3 regions of the Nitrobacter sp. CN101 genome follow, and region 1 is predicted to be linked to each of the others. Evidence: predicted binding sites of a transcription regulator. Region 1 holds the regulator's gene; each other region holds the start of a gene.
What was found. The regulator LexA, encoded in region 1, represses DNA repair genes until DNA is damaged. The targets are predictions, from matches to a motif close to TGTTCNNNNTGTGTTCNG.
Positions count from the first base shown of each region.

Region 2: ACZ5IL_RS02570 (helicase-related protein) is a predicted target of LexA. The motif match lies at 2,052-2,069, and genes of this name have one in related genera.
Region 3: ACZ5IL_RS09745 (ImuA family protein) is a predicted target of LexA. The motif match lies at 5,194-5,211, and genes of this name have one in related genera.

Region 1 is NZ_AP038833.1:2,324,556-2,331,989, reverse strand. It holds gene ACZ5IL_RS11570 (HlyD family secretion protein) at 1-896, shown strand, start outside; gene moaC (cyclic pyranopterin monophosphate synthase MoaC) at 974-1,504, shown strand; gene ACZ5IL_RS11560 (molybdopterin molybdotransferase MoeA) at 1,727-2,941, shown strand; gene lexA (transcriptional repressor LexA) at 3,105-3,812, shown strand; gene ACZ5IL_RS11550 (ComEC/Rec2 family competence protein) at 3,853-6,144, opposite strand; gene ACZ5IL_RS11545 (glutamine--tRNA ligase/YqeY domain fusion protein) at 6,231-7,434, opposite strand, start outside.
Region 2 is NZ_AP038833.1:545,948-553,381, reverse strand. It holds gene ACZ5IL_RS02570 (helicase-related protein) at 1-1,858, opposite strand, end outside; gene ACZ5IL_RS02565 (DUF3108 domain-containing protein) at 2,294-3,094, opposite strand; gene rpmB (50S ribosomal protein L28) at 3,648-3,941, shown strand; gene ACZ5IL_RS02555 (esterase-like activity of phytase family protein) at 4,106-5,176, opposite strand; gene cobT (cobaltochelatase subunit CobT) at 5,334-7,241, opposite strand; gene cobS (cobaltochelatase subunit CobS) at 7,285-7,434, opposite strand, start outside.
Region 3 is NZ_AP038833.1:1,967,055-1,974,488, reverse strand. It holds gene ACZ5IL_RS09755 (error-prone DNA polymerase) at 1-2,824, opposite strand, end outside; gene ACZ5IL_RS09750 (DUF6504 family protein) at 2,821-4,428, opposite strand; gene ACZ5IL_RS09745 (ImuA family protein) at 4,337-5,149, opposite strand; partial or broken gene ACZ5IL_RS09740 (UdgX family uracil-DNA binding protein) at 5,275-5,538, shown strand; gene ACZ5IL_RS09735 (M20 aminoacylase family protein) at 5,584-6,753, opposite strand; gene hpnO (aminobacteriohopanetriol synthase HpnO) at 6,815-7,434, opposite strand, start outside.

The DNA.
Region 1 (7,434 bases):
TGGTGAAGCTAAAGATCGTTTCCTTCAATCTTTTTTGGAAAGTTTCACCTGTCATCGTGTTGTTGCTGCTCCTGGTCGGGCTCTTTATCCCAATGGGATGGGGCGCACCGCAGGGCCCGGCCCTAGTCGTGCGCAATTCTGTTCAAATCGTCTCCAATGTAGCGGGTGAAGTGTCCGAGGTGCCGGTTCAAGCCAACACGGCGCTAAAGGCTGGCGACATACTTTTCAAAATTGATCCGACGCCCTACCGCGCGACCGTTGACGCGCTGACGGCGCAGCTAAAATTCGCTCAACTGCGACTGTCACAGATGACGCAGTTGTATGAGCGTGCCGCGGGACGCCACTTCGACGTTGAGCAACGGCAATCCGAGGTTGATCAACTGAGAGGACAACTAGAGGGAGCCCAGTGGAATCTCGACAAAACGACCATTCGCGCGCCGACCGATGGTTATGTAACCAATGTTGCGCTGCGGAAAGGCGCGCGCGTGGCGAATCTACCGCTGGCTCCGGTAATGGCATTCATAGACACATCCGACACTCTAGTCGGTGTCGAACTGGCACAAAATGACGCGCGATATGTAGCGCCCGGACAGGAGGTCGAAGTTACGTTCAAGTTTCTGCCGGGCCAAATTTTCCCCGCAAGGGTCGAAAGCGTCCTTCAGGCGATCGCCACCGGCCAGGTACAAACATCGGGCCTCGCCGTCCAGCCAAAGCAGATTGAAGCGGCTCCCTTCGTCGTGCGCGTTAAGCTTGATGACGCTAGGCTTGCAGCGAGCCTTCCCGCCGGCACCACCGGCACAGCCGCCATCTTCACTGATCGCGTAAAGCCAGCCCATATCATTCGCAAAGTTCTGCTGCGACAAACGGCGATTATGAACTACATATTGCCGTTCTAGGCATCGCGAAACTCACGCAGGCGTCTAGCCTCTCCCCTTGTGAGAGGGGGACGATACCAGCTCAGGATTTGATTGATATGGCAGACAAGAAAAACAAGACCGCCGGGAAACACAAACCCGCCCTCACCCACATCGACGTCAAAGGCGAAGCGCGGATGGTCGATGTCTCGGCAAAGCCCGCAACCGAGCGTGTCGCCGTCGCCGAGGGTCAGGTCGTCATGACCAAGGCGACGCTCGACTTGATTGAAAGCGGCAATGCCAAGAAGGGCGACGTGCTTGGCACCGCGCGCATTGCCGGCATCATGGCGGCCAAGCGCACTTCGGATTTGATCCCACTCTGCCATCCACTGGCGCTGTCGAAGGTCACGCTCGATATCGAGGCCGACAAGAAAATTCCGGGCTGCCGCGTCCGCGCAAGCGTCAAAGTCTCCGGCCCGACCGGAGTGGAGATGGAAGCCCTCACGGCGGTCTCCGTCGCCTGCCTGACGATCTACGACATGATCAAGGCCGTGGAACGCGGCGTCCGGATCGAGGGCATTCACCTCGTCGAGAAAAAGGGCGGCAAGTCCGGCCATTATCTCGTGACGGATACCCCCTCAGAACCATAGCCGCCGCGCGAACGGGTCGGTAAGCGGCATTTTGGCTCTTGGTACCGTTGTATGCGAGCCGCGAGTTCGGTAGATGTTTGACGCGCCCGCTAGGCGCATTACGCCTAGCGCGTATTCCGCAAATGGATACCGGTTTTGCGATCGGAATACACGCAAGTTATTGATTGAGGGGATTTTCTTACGGCTGATCGCACGGCCGGAAAATGCTCTAGGAGAATGGTCATGCCCCTGATGACGGTCGCCGACGCCCTTGCGGCTGTTCTTGCCGGAGTCGAACCGCTCCCGGAGGAACCCGTGGCTCTCGAAGCCGCGCATCGCCGGGTGTTGGCGCGCGACCTCCCCTCGCGCCGGACTCAGCCGCCGGTCGCAATGTCGGCGATGGACGGCTATGCGGTGCGCGCAGCGGACATTGCGACAATTCCAGCGCGGCTACAGGTGATCGGTGAGATCGCCGCGGGACGACCGCTCGAGCGCGCGCTGCAAACCGGCGAGGCCTTACGGATTTTCACCGGCGGCGTAGTGCCGGACAGCGCCGATACAGTCGTGATCCAGGAAGACACCGAACGCGACGGCAACCACGTTATCGTCAAGGAGGCCACTGCTCCCGGAAAGAACATTCGTCCTGCCGGCGTGGACTTTCGTGAGGGCGACGTCCTGATCCGGGCCAGCAGCCATCTCACCGATCGCCATCTTTCCCTTGCTGCCGGCATGAACTATCCAGACCTGCCGGTGCATCGCCGTCCCACAATAGCGATGCTCGCCACGGGCGACGAACTGGTTTTGCCGGGCGCGACGCCCGGTCCGGGCCAGATCATCCTGTCCAACGGCTACGCGCTTCGCGCACTCGCCCGAGGCGAAGGCGCCGAGGCGATCGACCTGGGTATCGCCGCCGACACCATGGACGCCACAACCGCCGCGATCCGCCGCGCCCGCGAGAGCGGCGCCGACATTCTGGTTACGACCGGCGGCGCGTCGGTCGGCGACCATGACTTCGTCAAGCGTGCGCTGGAGGCGGAAGGCGTGGAGATGGCGTTCTGGCGGATCGCACTGCGGCCGGGCAAGCCGATGATGCACGGACGTCTAGGCCCGATGCGGGTGATCGGCCTCCCCGGCAATCCCGTCTCGTCCTACATCTGCGCGTTTCTGTTCATGGTGCCGCTGATTCGTGCGCTATCGGGGCGTGAAGATGTGCACCACTGCATTGAACCGGCGCTGCTCGGAAGCGATGTTAGCGCCAATCAAGCCAGGCAGGATTATCTGCGCGCCCGGCTCACGCCCTCGACGGACGGCTTGCCGGTGGCGACGCCGATCGGGCATCAGGACAGCTCGCTGATGGGAAAACTCGCTGCGGCAGAGGCTCTCGTAATCCGCACGCCATTTGCGCCGGCCGCAAGCAAAGGCGAGCCCTGTGCCATCATTAAGCTTTCGCTGTCATAAAACGTCGCTTTGTTGACCTTAAATTAAAGGGTTGCGGAACACATATCGAACATATAGTGTATGTTCATGATTTGTTTCGAGGTTCGTGCCGCGGGGTTATAAGGGCTGCAGCCCCGATGTCCCCTAGTTGGCAAGAACCCCATCAACCAGGGACTGGGTCGGGATGCTCACGCGCAAACAGTATGAACTCCTGCGTTTTATCAACGAACGGCTGAAAGAATCCGGCGTGCCGCCCTCGTTCGATGAAATGAAGGACGCGCTCGACCTGCGCTCGAAGTCCGGCATCCATCGCCTGATTACCGCGCTGGAAGAACGAGGATTCATCCGCCGTCTACCCAACCGCGCCCGCGCCATCGAAGTCATCAAACTGCCCGAACTCGCCGCCAGCGGCGGCGGCGGCCGTCGCGGTTTCACACCGAGCGTCATCGAAGGCAATCTGGGCAAAGTCCGCCGCAGCAGCGGCGGCGCTGTCGTCGACGATGCGGAACGTCCGGTCGCCGTTCCGGTGATGGGACGGATTGCAGCCGGCACGCCGATCGAAGCGTTGCAGACCTGCAGCCACACCGTCAGCGTGCCGCCCGACATGCTTGGTACCGGCGAACACTACGCGCTTGAGGTGCGCGGCGATTCCATGGTCGATGCCGGAATTCTCGATGGCGATCTTGCGTTGATCCAGCGGAACCAGACCGCTGATACCGGCGACATCGTCGTTGCCCTGATCGACGACGAGGAAGCGACGTTGAAACGCTTCCGCCGTCGCGGCGCTTCGATCGCGCTGGAGCCGGCGAACACGGCTTACGAAGTTCGCATACTTCCGCCCAACCGGGTCCAGATCCAGGGCAGACTGATCGGCATTTACCGCAAGTACTGATTTCATCAGGAGCGAAAGGCTCCGACCGTGGACGAGCCGTTCAATCGTCCGGCTGGAGATCCTCGGGCGCCGGCGTGGCGTCGGCCGGGGGCTCCGGTTTTGATTGCAGCTGTGCTGACTGTTCATCGACGGCAGCGGATGACCAGGGACGATCGACGCCGACAGGACGTGCGGCATCAACAGCAAAGCCAGATCTTGAAGCACCAGATCTTGAAGCACTTGGGGTTCGCCACAGGGCAAGAGCGCCTTCACGCCGTAGCCTGTTTTGATCGATCACCTGCGCAAGGCACCCCTCCGGAGCCTGCCACGGCGTCACCATGAGCTCCGCCCGAGCGCAATCATCCTGTATCGCCTCCGGACGCCGCGTCAGCGCGACAAGTCCACCTCCACTCACCTTGACCACGCAGCCCTCATCGTCACATGAGGCGCCCTCCGCCAGTGTAGGGTCGGCAGACCCACGCCCATCCCCGTCGGCGGCAAGCCATTCCTTGACGGTGAAAGAGTCCTTACTCGTGCTGATGAGACGCAGCCTGCCGTCCCCGCCCCTCACGGCGACATTGCGACCTTCGGCGGAGATCAGGATATCCGGCGGCGTCACCGCAAGTGACCACACGATCGCCAACCCGACCACAGCTGCGCCGCTCCAGCGCAGCGGCGTTCTCAACAATCCGAGCAGAATGATGCCCGCGGTCGCCGCGAGCAGCGGTCCCGTTCCAAATGCAGCCGTATGACCGACGGCGCCCGGAAGCGCCGCTACCCATTGAGCCACAGCGACCATCCATTCGATGCCAAAGTCCATCAGCCGCCAGAACACGCCGTCGAAGCCAAACGGCATGGCCGCAAGTCCGAGAAGCCCGGCCGGCATCACCAGCGCCGAGATCACCGGCATCGCCAGCAGGTTCGCAACCATGCCGTATGGCGTCACCCGATGGAAATGGAACGCGACATACGGCGTGGTCGCGAGTCCGGCCACGAGTGACGCCAGCGCCAGCATAGCGATTTCGCGTCCACCCCACAGAGCGGCCCTCGCCGTCGGCGAGTGATCGGGGGTTGCAAGCATCTTCGGCATGCCGACCTGAACCAGCGCCACCAGCCCGAGCGTCGCCGCGAACGACATTTGAAAGCTCGGGTGAATCAACGACTCCGGCGCAATCGCAAGCACGATCATCGCCGCGACCGCGAGTGTGCGAAACGTGATGGCGCGCCTGTCCACCGTGATCGCAATCAGTACCACCGCCGTCATAAAGAACGAGCGTTGGGTCGCGACCTCGGCGCCCGACAGCAGAAGATAAAAAGCGGCTGCCACGAACGCCGCCGCCGCCGACCACTTCTTAATCGGGAACGTCGCCGTCAACGCTGGAACCAGCGCCAACAGCGCACGCACCGCGAAGAAGACCACGCCAGCGACGACGGCCATGTGATAGCCGGAAATCGAAAGGACATGGCCCAATCCCGAAATGAACATCGCCTCATTAACCGGCGTCGTGATGGCGTCGCGCCGTCCGGTCAGGAGCGCGGTGGCAATGGCCCGCGAGTCGTCGCTGAGAACAAGACGGATGCGGGCGTCGATGGCGTCGCGCAACTCCTGCATCAGCGCGGCATAGCGCAACGCGAGCCCACCACCATGCGGAGAGCTCACGGTCTTGATGGCGCCCATGACGAAGCCGGACGCGCCAATGCCATGAAAATACATATCGCGGGCGAAGTCGTAGCTTCCTGGCCGTACAGGCGTAAGCGGCGGCTGCAACCGCGCTTTCAACTCCACGAAGCTCCCAACGGCGGGCGCGGCGCCCTTCCTGACCGACAGCCGTACGCGATCGAGCTTGACGTGCGACCGCCGATTGTCCATCCGAACGACGCGTAGAACAAATCTATCGGTCCGCTCCCGCACCTCGCTGGTTTCGACGAAGCCCTGGAGCAAGGGCGCGTATATCGGCCGCATCAGGACGACGTGGGAAACCTGTGCCGTCTTGATCGTGGCGACGGCAAATCCTGCAGCGACCGCCGCAACCATGACAGCGGCGGCAAACATCCGATGCCGGCGCAAGAGCAGCGCCACCACAAACAGAGCTACGGCGGTCGCGGAGACAACCCAGACAACGGGCTCGTGATCGGCCGAAAAATAGATCGCAATACCTGTGCCAAATGCCACCGGTACCCACGGCAAGAGTTGGCCGGCTGCCAATTCCGCGCCAACCCAGGCTCGCAGCCGCGCCACCATTGCCAGTAAGGTGCCCGAAGGCGTTTGCGAAGGAGCAGCGACGGCTTGCCGCGTCGGCCACGTTCCTGCGTACCCTCCCCTTCGATCGCGGGCCCTGCCCCGCTCCGCCATCCGGCTGCCCCTTCACGCCCTCGCGGCGATGCTAGCGGAAGAGACTGCACGGCGAACAGTGGAACGGATACGGAATACCGGCGAAATCAGGAGCCGGTCGCCGCGACCTTGGCCCAGGTGTCGCGCAGGCCGACCGTCCGGTTGAACACAAGGTTGCCGGGAGACGAATCCTTATCTCGGCAGAAATAGCCCTGTCGTTCAAACTGCACTGAACCTCCGTCATCCTCTCGGGCGAGAGCGGGCTCAACCATGCAGCCGGACAGAGTTTGAAGCGATTGCGGATTGAGTTGGGATACGAAGTTCGCCGCGTCGGGCTGCTCGGTATCGAACAGATGACCGTAAAGTCTGACCTCGGCCGGCACGGCGTCCGCCGCGTTCACCCAATGCATTGTGGCCTTCACCTTTCGTCCGTCAGGCGCATTGCCACCTTTGGTCGCAGGATCGTAGGTACAGCGGAGTTCGAGCACTTCACCCGCGGAGTTCTTCACCACATCGCGGCATGTGATGAAATACGCATATCGCAGCCGCACTTCCTTGCCCGGCGACAAGCGAAAGAACTTCTTCGGCGGGTTTTCCATGAAGTCTTCCTGCTCGATATAAATCTCGCGCCCAAACCGCATCCATCGGGTGCCCTGCGAGGGATCATCGGGATGGTTCACGGCCTCAAGCTCCTCACTCTGGCCTTCCGGATAATTCTCGATAACGACCTTGAGTGGACGCAAGACGGCCATGCGACGCGGCGCGTTCCTGTTGAGAGCCTCTCGAACGGCGAAATCGAACATTCCGACATCGACGGTACTGTTCGCTTTCGCAACGCCAATCCTCTTGATGAACTCTCGCAGCGCCTCAGCCGGCACACCGCGCCGCTGAAGGCCCGCAAGGGTGGGCATGCGAGGATCGTCCCAGCCCGCAATGTGACCGCCGCGAACCAGTTCGGTCAGCACCCGCTTCGACAAAAGCGTATACGTGACGTTGAGCCGTGCGAATTCGTACTGATGCGGTCGCGACGGCACCGGAAGATTGTCGAGAAACCAGTCATAGAGTGGCCGGTGATCTTCGAACTCCAGCGTGCAGACGGAATGCGTGATGTGTTCGATCGAGTCGGACTGCCCATGGGCGAAATCGTAGCTCGGATAGATGTTCCACGCGTTTCCCGTGCGCGGATGATGGGCGTGTAGAATCCGGTAGAGCACGGGATCGCGCAGGTTGATGTTGCCGGACGCCATGTCGATTTTCGCACGCAGTACCCGCGCGCCATTGGGAAATTCTCCGGCCCGCATCCGCGCAAAC
Region 2 (7,434 bases), 1.8 Mb from region 1:
TATGGGTTTTCAGCCATAGATCGAGCCTGGCTTGCACCGCCTCGCGCGGCGCTCCGGTCAGCCGTTCGTCGGAAATGATCCGCAGCCGCGGATGCAGCGCGTCGTCTGCGGCCACCAGTCGCGCCACCGCGTCTCCCGTCCAGCGAATGGTGCCATCCGAGGTCAGCACAAACTGGTCGTCCGCCGCCCCCGACAATTTCTCCGCGCGCGCCTCGATTTCGCCAGCTAGCGCCTTTTGCGCGATCGCCTGCAAGGCCTTGGCTTCGGAACCCGCCTCCGCCGCATCCGGCGCGAACGTAAATCCGTCGAGACGGCCGATCACATGGCCCTCAACGATCACCTCACCCGTCTTGCCGATTTCCGTATCCAACATCGTGTTTTCCCGCAGGCGGCGCATCAATACACTGGTCCGGCGGTCAACGAAACGCTCCGTAAGCCTTTGGTGCAGCGCATCGGACAATTTATTTTCGACCTCTCGCGAAATTGCCTGCCAGTGCCCGGGATCGGCCAGCCAGTCCGGGCGATTTGCCACGAAAGTCCAGGTCCGGATCTGCGAGATCCGTCCCGACAAGGTATCGATATCCCCGTCGGCACGATCGGCCTGCGCGACCTGGGCCGCGAACCAGTCGTCAGGAATCTTGCCTTCACGCATCAGAAAGCCAAACAGTGTCGTCACCAGTTCGGCGTGAGCCGCCGGCGCGATCTTGCGATAATCCGGAATTTGGCAAGCGTCCCACAGCCGCTCCACCGCAGCCGCGCTTTGCGCCATGGCGCGCACCTCGACGTCGCGCGCCGCGTGATCGAGCACCCGCAAATCTTCGGCAATCGGCGCGCGGGTCAGTGCCTCGTGCGAAGGAGTCAGCGCCAGCGAGACTTGCAAGGCGCCGAGCGAAGAAAAATCGAGATCGGAATTGCGCCACTGCAGCGTTCTGACTGCCTCAAAAGTGTGGTTCTGCAGCGCGTCCACGAGTTCGGGCTCGAACGGCGCACAGCGCCCGGTGGTGCCGAAGGTGCCGTTGCGAGTGGCGCGGCCGGCGCGGCCAGCAATCTGCGCGAATTCAGCCGGCGTGAGCCGGCGAAACTGGTAGCCGTCGTATTTACGGTCCGAAGCGAAGGCAACGTGATCGACGTCAAGATTGAGACCCATGCCGACCGCGTCGGTGGCGACCAGATAATCGACGTCACCGGATTGGAACATCGCAACCTGCGCATTACGGGTGCGCGGGCTAAGCGATCCCAACACCACCGCTGCCCCGCCGTGTTGGCGTCGGATCAGTTCGGCAATGGCGTAAACCTCGTCCGCCGAGAAGGCGACGATCGCAGTGCGGCGAGGCTGCCGGGTGATCTTGCGGTCGCCGGCGAATTCAAGCTGGGATAGCCGCGGGCGCGTGACGATACTCGCGCCAGGCAGAAGCCGCTCGACGATGGGGCGCATGGTGGCTGCGCCGAGCAGCAACGTCTCGTCGCGGCCACGCCGGCGTAGCAGGCGGTCGGTGAAAACATGGCCCCTTTCAAGGTCGGCCGCGATCTGGATTTCATCGATGGCGAGGAAAGACACGTCAAGATCTCGCGGCATCGCTTCGACGGTCGAGACCCAAAAGCGCGGGCGGGCCGGCTTGATCTTCTCCTCACCGGTGACCAGGGCGACGGAATCCGCCCCGGCGCGGTCGACAATCTTGTTGTAGATCTCGCGAGCGAGCAGGCGCAGCGGCAGGCCGATAATGCCGGAGGAATGCGCCAGCATCCGCTCGATGGCCAAGTGGGTCTTGCCAGTGTTGGTCGGACCGAGCACTGCCGTCACGCCCGCGCCGGGCGCGCGACCGTTGCCGGGCGGAGATATCGAAGATGAAAAGGCCATATTTTCCGAGGGCTTTTGCGGCGCTAGCGGAGCGGGAAGGCGAATGTCAAATCCAAAGCTCCACTGGAGGCTATTGGCGTGGCTCAATCGATCCCAACATTTGCGTAGGCACCCTGCTTGCAGGGGACGCAACCGCACCACGGGATCGGATGTGTTTCACAATGCGACGCATGCCGAGCCGCAGCTTAAGCTTTGGAACGAGTCCGGAACGAATCGCGCCCGAATCGCTGACTCCTGATCTATCTGGCTTCGTTCACCGCAACATCTCGTGTTTGAATGGACCTATGGAAACTAGATCAAGTTCTGCGCCGCTTAACAAGAGCAGCAATTTCTCTTAGTTTATGAATCCATGGACGCATGAATTCGACAGCAGGAGTCAACAGGATTCTCTTGCAGCGAAACGACCCTGTCGCCGGTCCCGCCCAGTGCCAACTCCTACCGGGTTTTAGCTGCCGTCTGCGGCGGTATGGCCGTCGTGCGGAACTCGGTCGCCTCCAGCTTGCCCGTGCCTAGCGGCGTTGGAATCGTCAGACGATAGGGTACGAGCACGCGTGTGCCGGCGATCGGCGCCAGCCAGATCTCCATGTTGCGCTCGGCGGCGAGATATTTGATCGCGAAGCGGTCCGGGACGTAGCCGGCGATCGGCGAAAAAAAGATCGCACAGACCACGACCGGGCCTTGATAGCCTTTTCCCGACTTCACCATGTCCATGCGCTTGAAGTCGAGGCGCAGGTCGTAGCGCATGCGGCCGTCGAAGATCCCGGTCGAGGCATGACAGGCGCTGGGGCCGAGCGGGTCGGTAGTGCCGGGAGCCCGCAGCAGCGTTGCGCTCATTGGATCGAACACGCCGCGCTTGTGCGCATCGTTGACCGGAATGCGCTTGGGGTCGACCGGTGGGCTCGGCTCGATGACGAAATCCTTTACATTGCCGCCCGCCAGCGACATGCGAATGGTCTCGGATTTCTTGGAGGACGAGATGGTCGCAATATAGCTCGCGGGAATCAACGCGCCGTTGACGATGCGGCCCTGCGAGGAGCCCGTGCCGGTCCCGTGGGCAAGCGCCTTTAGAAGCCCCGTGGCGCCCCCGCTTGCCGCGGCCGAATACTGATCGTCGAGGATATCGACTGTCCAGGCGCCGGTGCCGACGAGAATCCCCGCCAAGGTGACGTCATAGCGAGCCTCAAGCTTGCCCTGCGCCGCCGCCGGCGCCGCCACCGTCAACATCGCGGCAAACATGGCAAACGGCACGCCGGCCAGTTGCCAAATTGAACAAAGAATCCATCGGAGCAACGTCGTCCGGCATAAGCTCACAACGGGTGGCCCTGCATGTCTCCGTCTGGTCCCGAATATTCTAACAGACTTGGCTTTCCCAAGCCTGCAGACTATCGCCGGTTGTAACGACCGTTGAATCCTCATCTAAGCAGAAGCCACCGAGGGAACCCAGCCCGGCACATCTGCGAACACGTGAAAAAACAGGGTCGGCTCGGGATTACCGCTTCGGGCCCTGACAAATCTCGGCCTCCTCTGCAACACCGTGGTCGATGGCCATCCGTCGATACGGATTGCGCCCTTTATATGATGCAGGGCACGATGCAGGCAACGCGCGCAGAAATCCGGCCAGAATAATGAGGCGGATGGGGTTCATGAGCGCAAATAAGCCGAGTTCGGTCCCGACGCCTTGACGCCCTGCTGCTGTCCCCCTATACGTCCGGCGTTCCTAAAATGGACACGATTTCGAACCCCGAGCCCGCCTTGAAGGCAGATGCCGGGGACGACAGAGGATTTTCGTATGTCCCGGCGCTGCGAACTGACGGCCAAGGCTCCTTTGGTGGGCCACAGGGTCAGCCACTCCAACATCAAGACCAAGCGGCGCTTCCTGCCGAACCTGGTGAACGTCACCTTTGTGTCAGAAACTCTGGCCAGTTCAGTCCGGTTCCGGGTGTCGACCCATGCCCTGAGGAGCGTGGACCATCGCGGCGGTTTCGATGCCTTCCTGTTGAAGGCGAAGGACTCAGAGCTTTCACCGAAAGCGGTCGAGATCAAGCGCCAGATCCAAAAGAAGCAGACCGCCAAGGCCGGCTAGAGCCTTTCCGATTCTTAGCAGGACTCTATCATTCGATCTGACGCCTTTTTCTTCACGCGAACAGGTCTCCATCCTCGGGTCAAGCCCGAGGACCATGCTTCGCTCGAAAACGCTATAGTAACAGCAGCTCCGATTGTCCGCCTCGAGCGCTGGCCCTCCCCCCTTCAATTCTCGACCAGCGTGAACTGCATCAGCAGCGTGCGCTGGATCAACGAAAAATTGTCATCGGACACGAGCGTTAGAACGACTTCTCCATTGTCGTTCACGAACGCACTGAGTCCTTCGAAATTGTCGATCTCCTGTCCGAGATCGGCATCGAAAATCGAGGGGCCATCCACCAGCGCGCCGGGCACGATCGCATCGATCTTGATACGGCGGATGCGGACACCGATGCCGCCTGTCAGCGAGAATTTGCGTTCGAGGATCAACAGGTCCCCCGCAGGCAGCAAACAGGCGTCGCTGACATCGAAATTCTCGGTCCGATGGATGGCGAACCGGCCAGGCGAGGGTCCGCCGATCAGGAACGCGATGATATTGCGACCCGTATCGAGCCCACGTTCGGAGATCGCGATCAGCGTACCGCCGAGCGGTCTGTCGCGTGGAACGACCACCATCGCCTCAATGCCCCTGTTGAACGGCAACCCGCGGATCGCCCCCGGCACCTCGACCTCTTCTCCCCGCGCGCGGGTATATCCCCTGTCGAAATCGAAGCGCATGATCCGGTTGGCCCGCTCGATGCCGACATAGACCAGCGATCCATCGAGCGCGATCGATTCAGTATCGAACCAGCCGCGCGCGGTGATCGGCTTGCCATCGTGTCCTAGCATCGGCGCGGCCTCGACGTCCGCGAGCCCGACCATCTCACCGACCGTCCCATAGACGATGCGGCCGGTGAACCAGGTGCCTTTGTCGCTGGCGGAAATGAACTGTTGCCCTTTTGAATCAAGCAACAAGCTCGACAACCCTCCGAAACCGCGAAACGAGGAGGTAAGGATCAGCCCGCCGCGAAAGGCGAGCGATCCGAAGCGGGTACGCGAGTGATCGCGCAGATCGAACGAGGCGACATGCCGGGCGTTAACGGCAATCGACACCGCCGCTGGCGGCGTCAGCTCGTCAGGCGGCGGTTGTTCAGGCGCGTGGGTTGCGAATCTCGCGCTGGCCACGGAGGGGTTCGTCAACAGCAGGCCGGTTGACATCACGAAAAGCAGGCTGCGGCGATCGATCAATGGTGCCATTCGCGAAGGACCGATCTGTCCGTGATGCGTCCCATACGCAGCACGGCATGTTGGCACCGCCGGGGATGCTGCGGACACCGCTGTGTGTAATGGCCCCGCTTTTGCGAAGCAACGCGTTTGCATCCCGTTCGGGATGCCACCAACGCGCGCCGAGCGACTACGAATGCAGCTTGCGCGGGCGGCGTACTGGCGCCGGCGGCGGATCATGCGTCTCGCTGAACAGTTCGGCGAGCTGTTCAGTAATGGCGCCGCCGAGTTCTTCGGCATCCACGATGGTCACCGCGCGGCGATAATAGCGCGTCACATCGTGACCGATGCCGATGGCAATCAGTTCGACCGGAGATCGGGTTTCGATTTCCTCGATCACCCATCGCAGGTGACGCTCGAGATAATTTCCCGGATTGACCGAGAGAGTGGAATCATCGACCGGTGCACCGTCAGATATCATCATCAAAATTTTACGCTGCTCGGAACGGCCCAGCAGCCGCTTATGCGCCCAGTCCAGCGCCTCACCGTCGATGTTCTCCTTGAGCAGACCCTCGCGCATCATCAACCCGAGGTTTTTCCGGGCCCGCCGCCAGGGGGCATCGGCGGCTTTATAAATGATATGACGGAGATCGTTGAGCCGCCCCGGCGTGACCGGCTTGCCGGCGGCGAGCCACGCCTCACGCGACTGCCCACCCTTCCAGGCTCGCGTCGTGAAGCCGAGAATTTCGACCTTGACGCCGCATCGTTCCAGCGTGCGTGCCAGAATATCGGCGCAGGTCGCGGCCACCGTGATCGGCCTGCCTCGCATCGAACCGGAATTGTCGAGCAGCAACGTCACCACGGTATCACGGAAGGTCGCCTCTTTCTCGTGCTTGAAAGATAGCGGCTGATAGGGATCGATCACCACGCGCGCCAACCGCGCCGGATCGAGAATGCCTTCCTCCAGATCAAACTCCCAGGCGCGATTTTGTTGCGCCATCAAGCGACGCTGAAGGCGATTGGCGAGCCGCGCCACGATGCCCTGCAGGTGCGCAAGCTGCTTGTCGAGATAGCTACGCAGCCGCTCCAGTTCGTCGTGATCGCAGAGGTCTTCAGCAGCGATGATCTCATCGAATTTTGGCGCGAAAGCGTGATATTCCGGGCCGCGCGGTTCATTGGCGCCCCTCACATTGGGCCGCGTTGCCTCGCCGGGCATCTCATCCTCAGCAAGGTCGCCATCCTCGAAAGCGTCGCTCGCGGAAGCCTGCGCGCTTTCCATGGCGCCGTCCGGCATTTCATCAGTCGCATCCTGCGCCTGATCCGCATTCATCTCCTGGGCGGCCTCGCTGTCGAGCGAGCCTTCCGCGCCGGACTGATCGTTCTCGCCCTCGCGGTTGTCGTCCTGGTTCTCCTCCTTCTCTGTCTCGGTATTGGTGTCGTCACCGAGATCGAGCTCCGACAACAGGTCGTGCACGAGGTCGCCGAACTTCGCCTGGTCCTCGGTAAAATGGCTGAGCTGATCCAGCCGAGTGCCGATCTTGTCTTCCAGGAACGGTCGCCAAAGATCGACCACCTTGCTCGCGGCGGTAGGCGGCGGCAGGCCGGTTAGCCGCTCGCGCACCATCATCGCCAGCGCATCCGACAGCGGCGCGTCGGCACGGTCGGTGATCTCGTCGTATTTGCCGCGATGGAAATGATCGTCGAGCATCGCAGTCAGATTCTTTGCGACCCCTGTCATCCGGCGAGAACCAATGGCCTCGACCCGAGCCTGCTCTACTGCGTCGAATACGCCCTTCGCCTGCGGATTACCGGGCATCAGCTTGCGGTGCACTTTCGGATCGTGGCAGGCGATCTTCAGCGCGATGGAATCCGCATGACCCCGCACGATCGCCGCGTCGCGCCTGCTCATCTTGCGCCCGGGCTCGGGCAGCCGCGCCTTACCCGGCGACAGACCGGGCCGCTCGATGGCAAACGTCACTTCAAGCTCAGGTTGTCGGGCGATGGCGCGCAGGCAGGACGTCACCGCACGCTTGAAAGGCTCGGTCGGCGCTTCCTTCGGCGCGGTACGGAACTTGTTACTGGGTGATGCGGTGCTCATAACGCCTTTCCCTCTCCCCGCGCGCGGGGAGAGGTATACAGAATCAACTCAACGCCACGTTGACCGCGGATTCGCTCAGTTCGACGTTGAAGCAGCGTTGGTAGAACTCAGCGACCAGCGGACGCTCGAGTTCGTCGCACTTGTTGAGGAAGGTAACGCGAAAGGCAAAGCCCAGATCGTCGAAAATCTCGGC
Region 3 (7,434 bases), 360 kb from region 1:
CCTGCTCCGGCAGCGGCATCCCGGGCAACGGCGCGGCATGTTCGTCCGGCAGCTCGCGCGCGACGGCGCTTTCGAACAATGGCAGCGGCACGTCGTCCGGCAGGCGGCGCACCGCCCACAGCGCCGCACGACGGTCGAGCCCGAGCGAGCGAAAAGCATCGGCATCGGCCAACAGGATCAACGCGCGCTTTGGCAGTTTGGTGTCGCGGGCAAAATCCTCGATGGAGGCGAAGGGGCAGTGCCGCCGCGCGGCGACGATCCGCTCGCCCCAGTCGTCTAACTCGCTATTCCGGGACCGAATCTTGTCTCGTTTCAAATACTCCTCATCCCTATCAACCCACTTGAATCCGTCGATCTGACGGAATCCGAGCCGCACCGCATGATGCGCGCCCACACGCTCTTCCAGAGTGTTCTGCGAATGGCTGAACGAGACGTCGATCGGCCGCACCTCGACGCCGTTCTTGCGAGCATCGCCGACGATCTGCGCCGGCGCGTAAAAGCCCATCGGCTGCGAATTCAATAGACCGCAGCAAAACGCGTCGGGATGGAAACACTTCAGCCATGACGAGACATAGACGAGCTGCGCGAAGCTCGCCGCGTGGCTCTCGGGGAAGCCGTAAGACCCGAATCCCTTGATCTGTTCGAAACAGTTTTTCGCGAATATCGGATCGTAGCCGCGCGCAATCATGCTGCCGACCATCTTCTCCTGAAAGGAGCCAATGGTCCCCACGTTGCGGAACGTCGCCATGGCGCGACGCAGGCCATTGGCCTCCTCAGATGTGAATTTCGCGGCTTCGATGGCGATCCGCATCGCCTGCTCCTGAAACAACGGCACGCCGAGCGTCTTGTGCAGTACGTTGCGCAGTTCATTCCTGTCGCCGCCCTTCGGATAGGGATAGTCGATATCCTCCGGCTTCATGGCTCGCCGCTTCAAATAGGGATGCACCATGTCGCCCTGGATCGGCCCGGGACGGACGATGGCGACCTCGATCACGAGATCATAGAACGTGCGCGGCTTCAGCCGCGGCAGCATGTTCATCTGGGCACGACTTTCGACCTGGAACACACCGAGGGATTCACCTCGCTGCAACATCTGATAGACTTCGTCGTCATCCTTCGACCTGATGTCCGAAAGCTCGTAACGCTTCCCCTTGTGCTCGGCGATCAGATCAAAGCATTTCCGGATGCAGGTCAACATGCCGAGCGCGAGCACGTCGACCTTCATCATCCGCATGGCGTCGACATCGTCCTTGTCCCACTCGATAAAGGTGCGGTCGTCCATCGCGGCATTGCCGATCGGCACGTAGGTATCGAGCCGATCCTGCGTCAGCACATAGCCGCCGACGTGCTGCGATAGATGACGCGGAAATCCGATCAACTCGGTAGCAAGCGCAATGGCGCGGCGCACCATCGGGTTTTGTGGATCGAACCCGGCCTGCCTGATCTGCATGTCGCTGACATCATCGCCCCAGCTCCCCCACACCGTGTCGGCGAGCGCCGCCGTGACATCCTCGGTCAGCCCCAGCACCTTTCCGACATCGCGGATGGCGCTGCGCGGCCGATAATGAATGACGGTGGCGATGATCGCGGCGCGATGGCGGCCATAGCGGCGATAGACATACTGCATCACCTCCTCGCGGCGCGAATGCTCGAAATCGACGTCGATGTCCGGAGGCTCCAGCCGCTCTTTCGAGATGAACCGTTCGAACAGAAGATCGGTCTCAGCCGGATTAACCGCGGTGATGCCGAGCACATAGCACACGGCCGAATTCGCCGCCGAGCCGCGCCCCTGGCACAGGATATTCTGGCTGCGCGCCCACTGCACGATGTCATGCACGGTGAGAAAGTAATGCGCGTATTTAAGTTCGGCGATCAGGTTGAGTTCCTTGCGCAGCACCGCACGCAACTTCTCGTCCGCCCCTTCCGGGAAATATTTTGAGACGCCCGCCCAGGTCAGATCCTCGAGATGATGCTGCGCCGTTTTTCCGGGCGGCACCGGTTCGTCGGGATACTGATATTGAAGCTGATCGAGGGTGAATGCGATGCGCGCGGCGAACGCCACCGTTTCGGCGATCGCTTCCGGGAGATCACGAAACAGCCGCGCCATCTCATGCGCCGGTTTCAGATGCCGCTCGGCGTTGGCTTCGAGTTGTCGTCCGACGGCATCGATCGTGATCTTTTCGCGTATGCAGGTGAGGACATCCTGCAACGGACGGCGTGCAGGGTGATGGTACAGCACCTCGTTGGTCGCAAGCAGCGGCACGCGGGCGGCAGCCGCGATCCGCTGCAATCGCAGCAAACGGCGCCGGTCGTCACCGCGATAGAGCAGACTTACCGCGAGCCAGACACCGTCCGCGCGACTCTGCCGCAACCGGTCCAGCACCTTCAGGACTTTCGCCGGTTCAAAACGATGCGGCAAGATCAGAACCAAAAGCTGGCCTTCGGAAAATTCCAGCAGATCATCCAGCCTCAGATGGCATTCGCCCTTCTCCGCCGCCCGCTTGCCGCGGGTCAACAACCGACAGAGCCGGCCATAGGCGTTGCGATCACTGGGATAGACAAGGATGTCCAGCGTCCCATCGATGAAAACGAGACGCGATCCGATCAGCAGCCGCGGCTTATAACGAACCTCGGGGTTTCCCAGCTCCGTATAGGCGCGCACCACCCCCGCCAGCGTGTTGCGATCGGCAATGCCGATGACAGGCAGCCGCAGCTCGCTCGCCTGATGCACATATTCTTGCGGGTGCGACCCGCCGTACAGAAACGAGAAGTTGGTGGCAATGCCGATTTCGGCATAGGGTGGAATGTCGCGCGGATGCTTCATGCGAACAGCCCGTGGACAAACCATTTTGGCGGTACGGTATCGCCGTTCTCAGCCGCTTCATAAAGACCATCGCGATAGAGCCAGAACCGCAATCCGCTTTCGTCCTCGACGCGAAAGTAATCCCGCGTCGGCCTTGCCTCCTGCGTCCGCCACCACTCCATCGCGATGCGCTCGGGACCTTCGGCACGAACCACCGTATGAGTGACACGCCGCCAGATGAAATGACGCGGTGGCTTGTCCGGCACCTCCGCCAACTTCACCTCGATCGGCTCCGGCCGCGCAAACATCCGCAATGGCCGCAGCGGCGGCTCGTTCCCGATACGTGCGGGCCACTCGGCGCGCATGGCCGTCACGAAATGCTGTTGCGCCGGTAATGAGAGCGACTCGCGTTCGGGAATATGCGTATCCTGTGACAGATGCACGATGACGCGATGGCTGCCGATGCGCGCGGCAATGCGGTCGATCAGCGCCGACACTTCGTCATTGTCCTGAACATGCGCATCGAGGTCGCGCTGCTCCTGCACAACGGACTCGGTTCGCACTGCGGACAGCCGCACCAGATCGAATCCGAAACCAGGATCGAGCGGATCGATCAGCGCATCGAGCCGCTCGCGGAACAGGCGATCGACGATTTCGCCGCGCGCAACGGGACGGCCGGTCTCCACTGCGACGACTCGCACCGCGCCGTCGGTGCGGAAAAAACTCGCTTCCAGATGCCGCGCGCCCTTGCCATGCTTTTCCATCGCGGCGATGAGCGTGCGCGCAAGACCTGCCAGCGTCATCGCGATTGCGCCGTCGGTGGTGATCGGCTCGGCAAACCGCTTCTCGACGATATAATCCGGCGGCGGCTTGCGTGGATTAATTGGCGTATCGCCTTGCCCCAGCGCCTGTTCCAGGAGCGCTGTGAAAGCGATACCAAAACGAGCGGCGATCTCGTGGCGGCCGCGCGCAGCGACATCGCCGATGGTTTTCAACCCGGCGCGGCACAGCCCGCGCGTGATCGCATCATCCGCCCCCAGCGTGAACACCGGCAGCGGCGCAACAGATTCTAGCTCCGCGCCGGGCGCGACAATCCGGCCATGGGCATGGCGCGTCAACGCTCGCGCGCAGACCGGTGTGCCCGCGATCGCCGCGCTGACAACAAAGCCACGTCGCCTCAGCGCGTCGCACAGCGCGTTCATCAGCGCGGCCTCGCCGCCGAACAGATGCGCGCAACCGGTAATGTCGAGCAGCAGACCGTGCGGCGGATCGAGCGCCACCAACGGCGTGAAGCGGTCGCACCAGTCGGCGATGCCGTTCAATGTTTGCTCGTCCGCAATCTCGTCAGCATCGAACACGTCGATGTCGGGACAGATCGCACGGGCATTGGCCAGCGGCAGCCCGACCGCAAGGCCGAGACGTGCAGCCACATCGTCCAGCGCGGTGATAACCAGCGCGTTGTTTTGTTTGGCAACGACGATATGGGGCAACTTTCCCTTCGTCTTTGCCGAGCTAGATTGTGAATCACATGTTTCAGCCGACACTTCGGAGCGCAATAACTCGCGCCGGATGCGGTCGGTCGGCAGCCGCGGCAGCCACAGGCTGAGGATGCGTCTCGGAGTCATGGAACGAGACGTCACGGAAGAGGCACTCATCACACTTCCACTCCATGATCCATTGGCCGGTCTGGCCATGACGATTACGGACAAGCTGGGTTTCGAATACGGGCGCGCCCCATGCCTGCCAGGCCGCGCACGGCCGGCTCACCGCCGGGCGCACGATCCACCGTGTCTCCGCCGTCGAAGGCAGCGGGCTTGCCGCCACCCGCAGCAGCAGCCCGGTAACGCCGGAGGCCCGTGCCGCCAGCGTCAGCCTGCGGCTGGCGACGAGATCGAACAGACGCGTCTCCCCCCAAATCTCGATGACCACGGCGCCGAGCGCATCGCAGGCCAGCGCATCGGCCGCTGTCCGCAACGCGCTCTCCACATCCGGCGCATGGACCGTCACCAAAAGACAGGGGGCGAGGCCGATCTCCCGCCATCCACGCATCGACAGCGCACCGGATTCCCGCGCGGCAAAATCCTGCCGCACCCAGAGCAGCGGCCGATCCTTGCCAACACGCTGCGCAAGACCTGCGATGAACCCTGTCGCCGCCGCGCTATGCCGCCCCTCCGCGAACACCTCATGCACGGCGCCCTGCGCAAGCCCGCCCTGCAGCACGGCATCCGCCTCGCCATGACCGAGCGCCGCCCGGCCCGGCATTCCGCCCCCGTGATCGGTCTCGATGCGCGCGATGCGGTCACGCAGGCGCGCAAGCTTCCCTGCGCTGCTTCCGATTCCAGGCATGATCAAAAATCCGTCGTGACGTCAGAACCGATGACAAGCCTGAATGTTCACTATACGTTCTAGTAAACGTCGGCCAAGGCCAAGAGTCAACCGGGACTTTCCGGCGATGCTTTGTGATACCAAAGGAAATCAGGGCGTGCCGCCAATGGTCTCCGGCGCAGGTGGTGACGCCGGACGCGACCGCGGCGCAAAGCGTGTTCTGGCACGCCAATCAACAAATCACGTGGACGGCTGATCGACATGGCCGACGGACGCAAGGCGCTGTGACGGTGCATCCGTCCTATCTGCTGCGGCTGCTGGATCAGGACGCCAGAGCCCGTGAATATGAGCGCTTTGTCGGCGATCTGAAAATTGCCGCGACACAACTGCAGCGCGGCAAGGCAGCGTGATGGCCGCTGGTAGCGGCGCACAGCAAGTTCTGTGTGCAAAGCACCTTATGCCGCCAGCGTGGTCTCGACCAGCCTGATCCAGTACGACGTGCCGTACACGATAGCGTCGTCGTTGAAGTTGTAAGCGGGATGATGCAGGCCCGCGCTATCGCCATTGCCGATGAAGATGAAGGCGCCGGGCCGCGCTTCCAGCATATAGGCGAAATCCTCCGCGCCCATCATCGGCGGCGTCCCGTGTACATTGTTATCGCCAGCAATCTCTTTCGCGATCCTGATCGCGGTATCTGTCTGCTCGGGGTGATTCACTGTGACCGGATAGCCGCGCCTGAATTTGACATGGATCCTGGCGCCAGTCGTCAGCGCCACGCCAGCGGCAACCTCTCGAATCCGTTTTTCCATCAAGTCGCGAATATCCGCCCTCAGGGTGCGGACCGTTCCGCGCAGCTCGGCCGTTTGGGGAATGACGTTGCTGGTACTGCCGGCGTGGAACTCACATACGGAAATCACCGCCGATTCCAACGGATCGACATTGCGCGACACGATCGATTGCAGGGCAACGACAAGCTGCGAGCCGGCCAGCACCGGATCAATACAGAGATGCGGACGCGCGGCGTGGCCGCCGTGGCCCTCGATCCTGAAATCGACGCTGTCGGTCGCCGCCATGATAGGCCCCGGCCGGATGGAGAAGGCGCCGAGCGGCAGTCCAGGATTGTTGTGCATGCCGTAGACCTGATCGATCCTGAAACGATCCATCAGCCCGTCCTTGATCATCGCCGCGGCGCCTGCGCCGCCCTCTTCCGCCGGCTGAAAGATCACGACCGCCTCGCCGGCGAAATTCCGCGTCTCCGCGAGATAACGCGCGGCACCGAGCAACATCGCCGTATGGCCGTCATGGCCGCAGGCATGCATCTTGCCGGCGGTCTTCGAGGCGTAAGGTAAACCGGTTTCCTCTTGAATCGGCAGCGCGTCCATATCGGCGCGCAGACCGATCACCTTGACTTCCCCGCCAGCGGGACGTCTGCCCTTGATGACGCCGACGACGCCGGTCCTGCCAAGCCCGGTCACGATCTCGTCGCAGCCGAATTCCCGCAAGCGGTCGGCCACGAACGCAGCGGTGCGAGGAACGTCGTACAGAAGCTCCGGCTGCGCGTGGATATCCCTGCGCCAGCCAGCGATTTCGGATTGCAGATCGGCAACGCGGTTGACGATAGGCATTCTTGTTTCCGATCGGGTTGCACGGATCTTCGCTAAAGCATTTTCAGCCGACGAAAGGGCGTCACGCCGACTTGCGAACGGCATTATCCATCAAAGTCTTGCCGAGTGACCAGATCGCGCCCGGAACCTGGTGGCTTGCGGCAATGACGCTGTCGAATGAGGTCTCGATCCACTTGCAATCTTCATCATTGATGATGAGTGGCGGCAGCAGCTTGATCGTATGGCTGCCGTGACCGGCGACCTGGGTGAGTATCTTGTGATCCTTGAACAACGGCACGGTGATAAGCTGGCAGAACAGGCCCTTGTTGGCAGTCTCCAGCAGATTCCACGATGCCCTCAGTCGCAGCGATTTCGGCGGCCCGAACTCAACGCCGATCATCAGGCCCTTGCCGCGGACCTCCTTCAGAAGCTCGTAACCCGGCACCATGCGGTTGAGCGCCAATTGCAATTCCGCGCCGCGCTGCGCGGCGTTCTCGACCAGTTTCTCGGCCTTCAGCACTTCAAGCGTGGCAATGCCTGCCGCCATCGCGAGATCGTTTTTGGCGAACGTCGAGCCGTGCACGACGGCGCGATCCATCCGGTTGAATATTTTGTCGAAGATGTGCTTGCGGGTCAGCACCACGCCGATCGGCACATGACCGCCGGACAACGCCTTCGCCAGCAGCACCATATCCGGCTCGA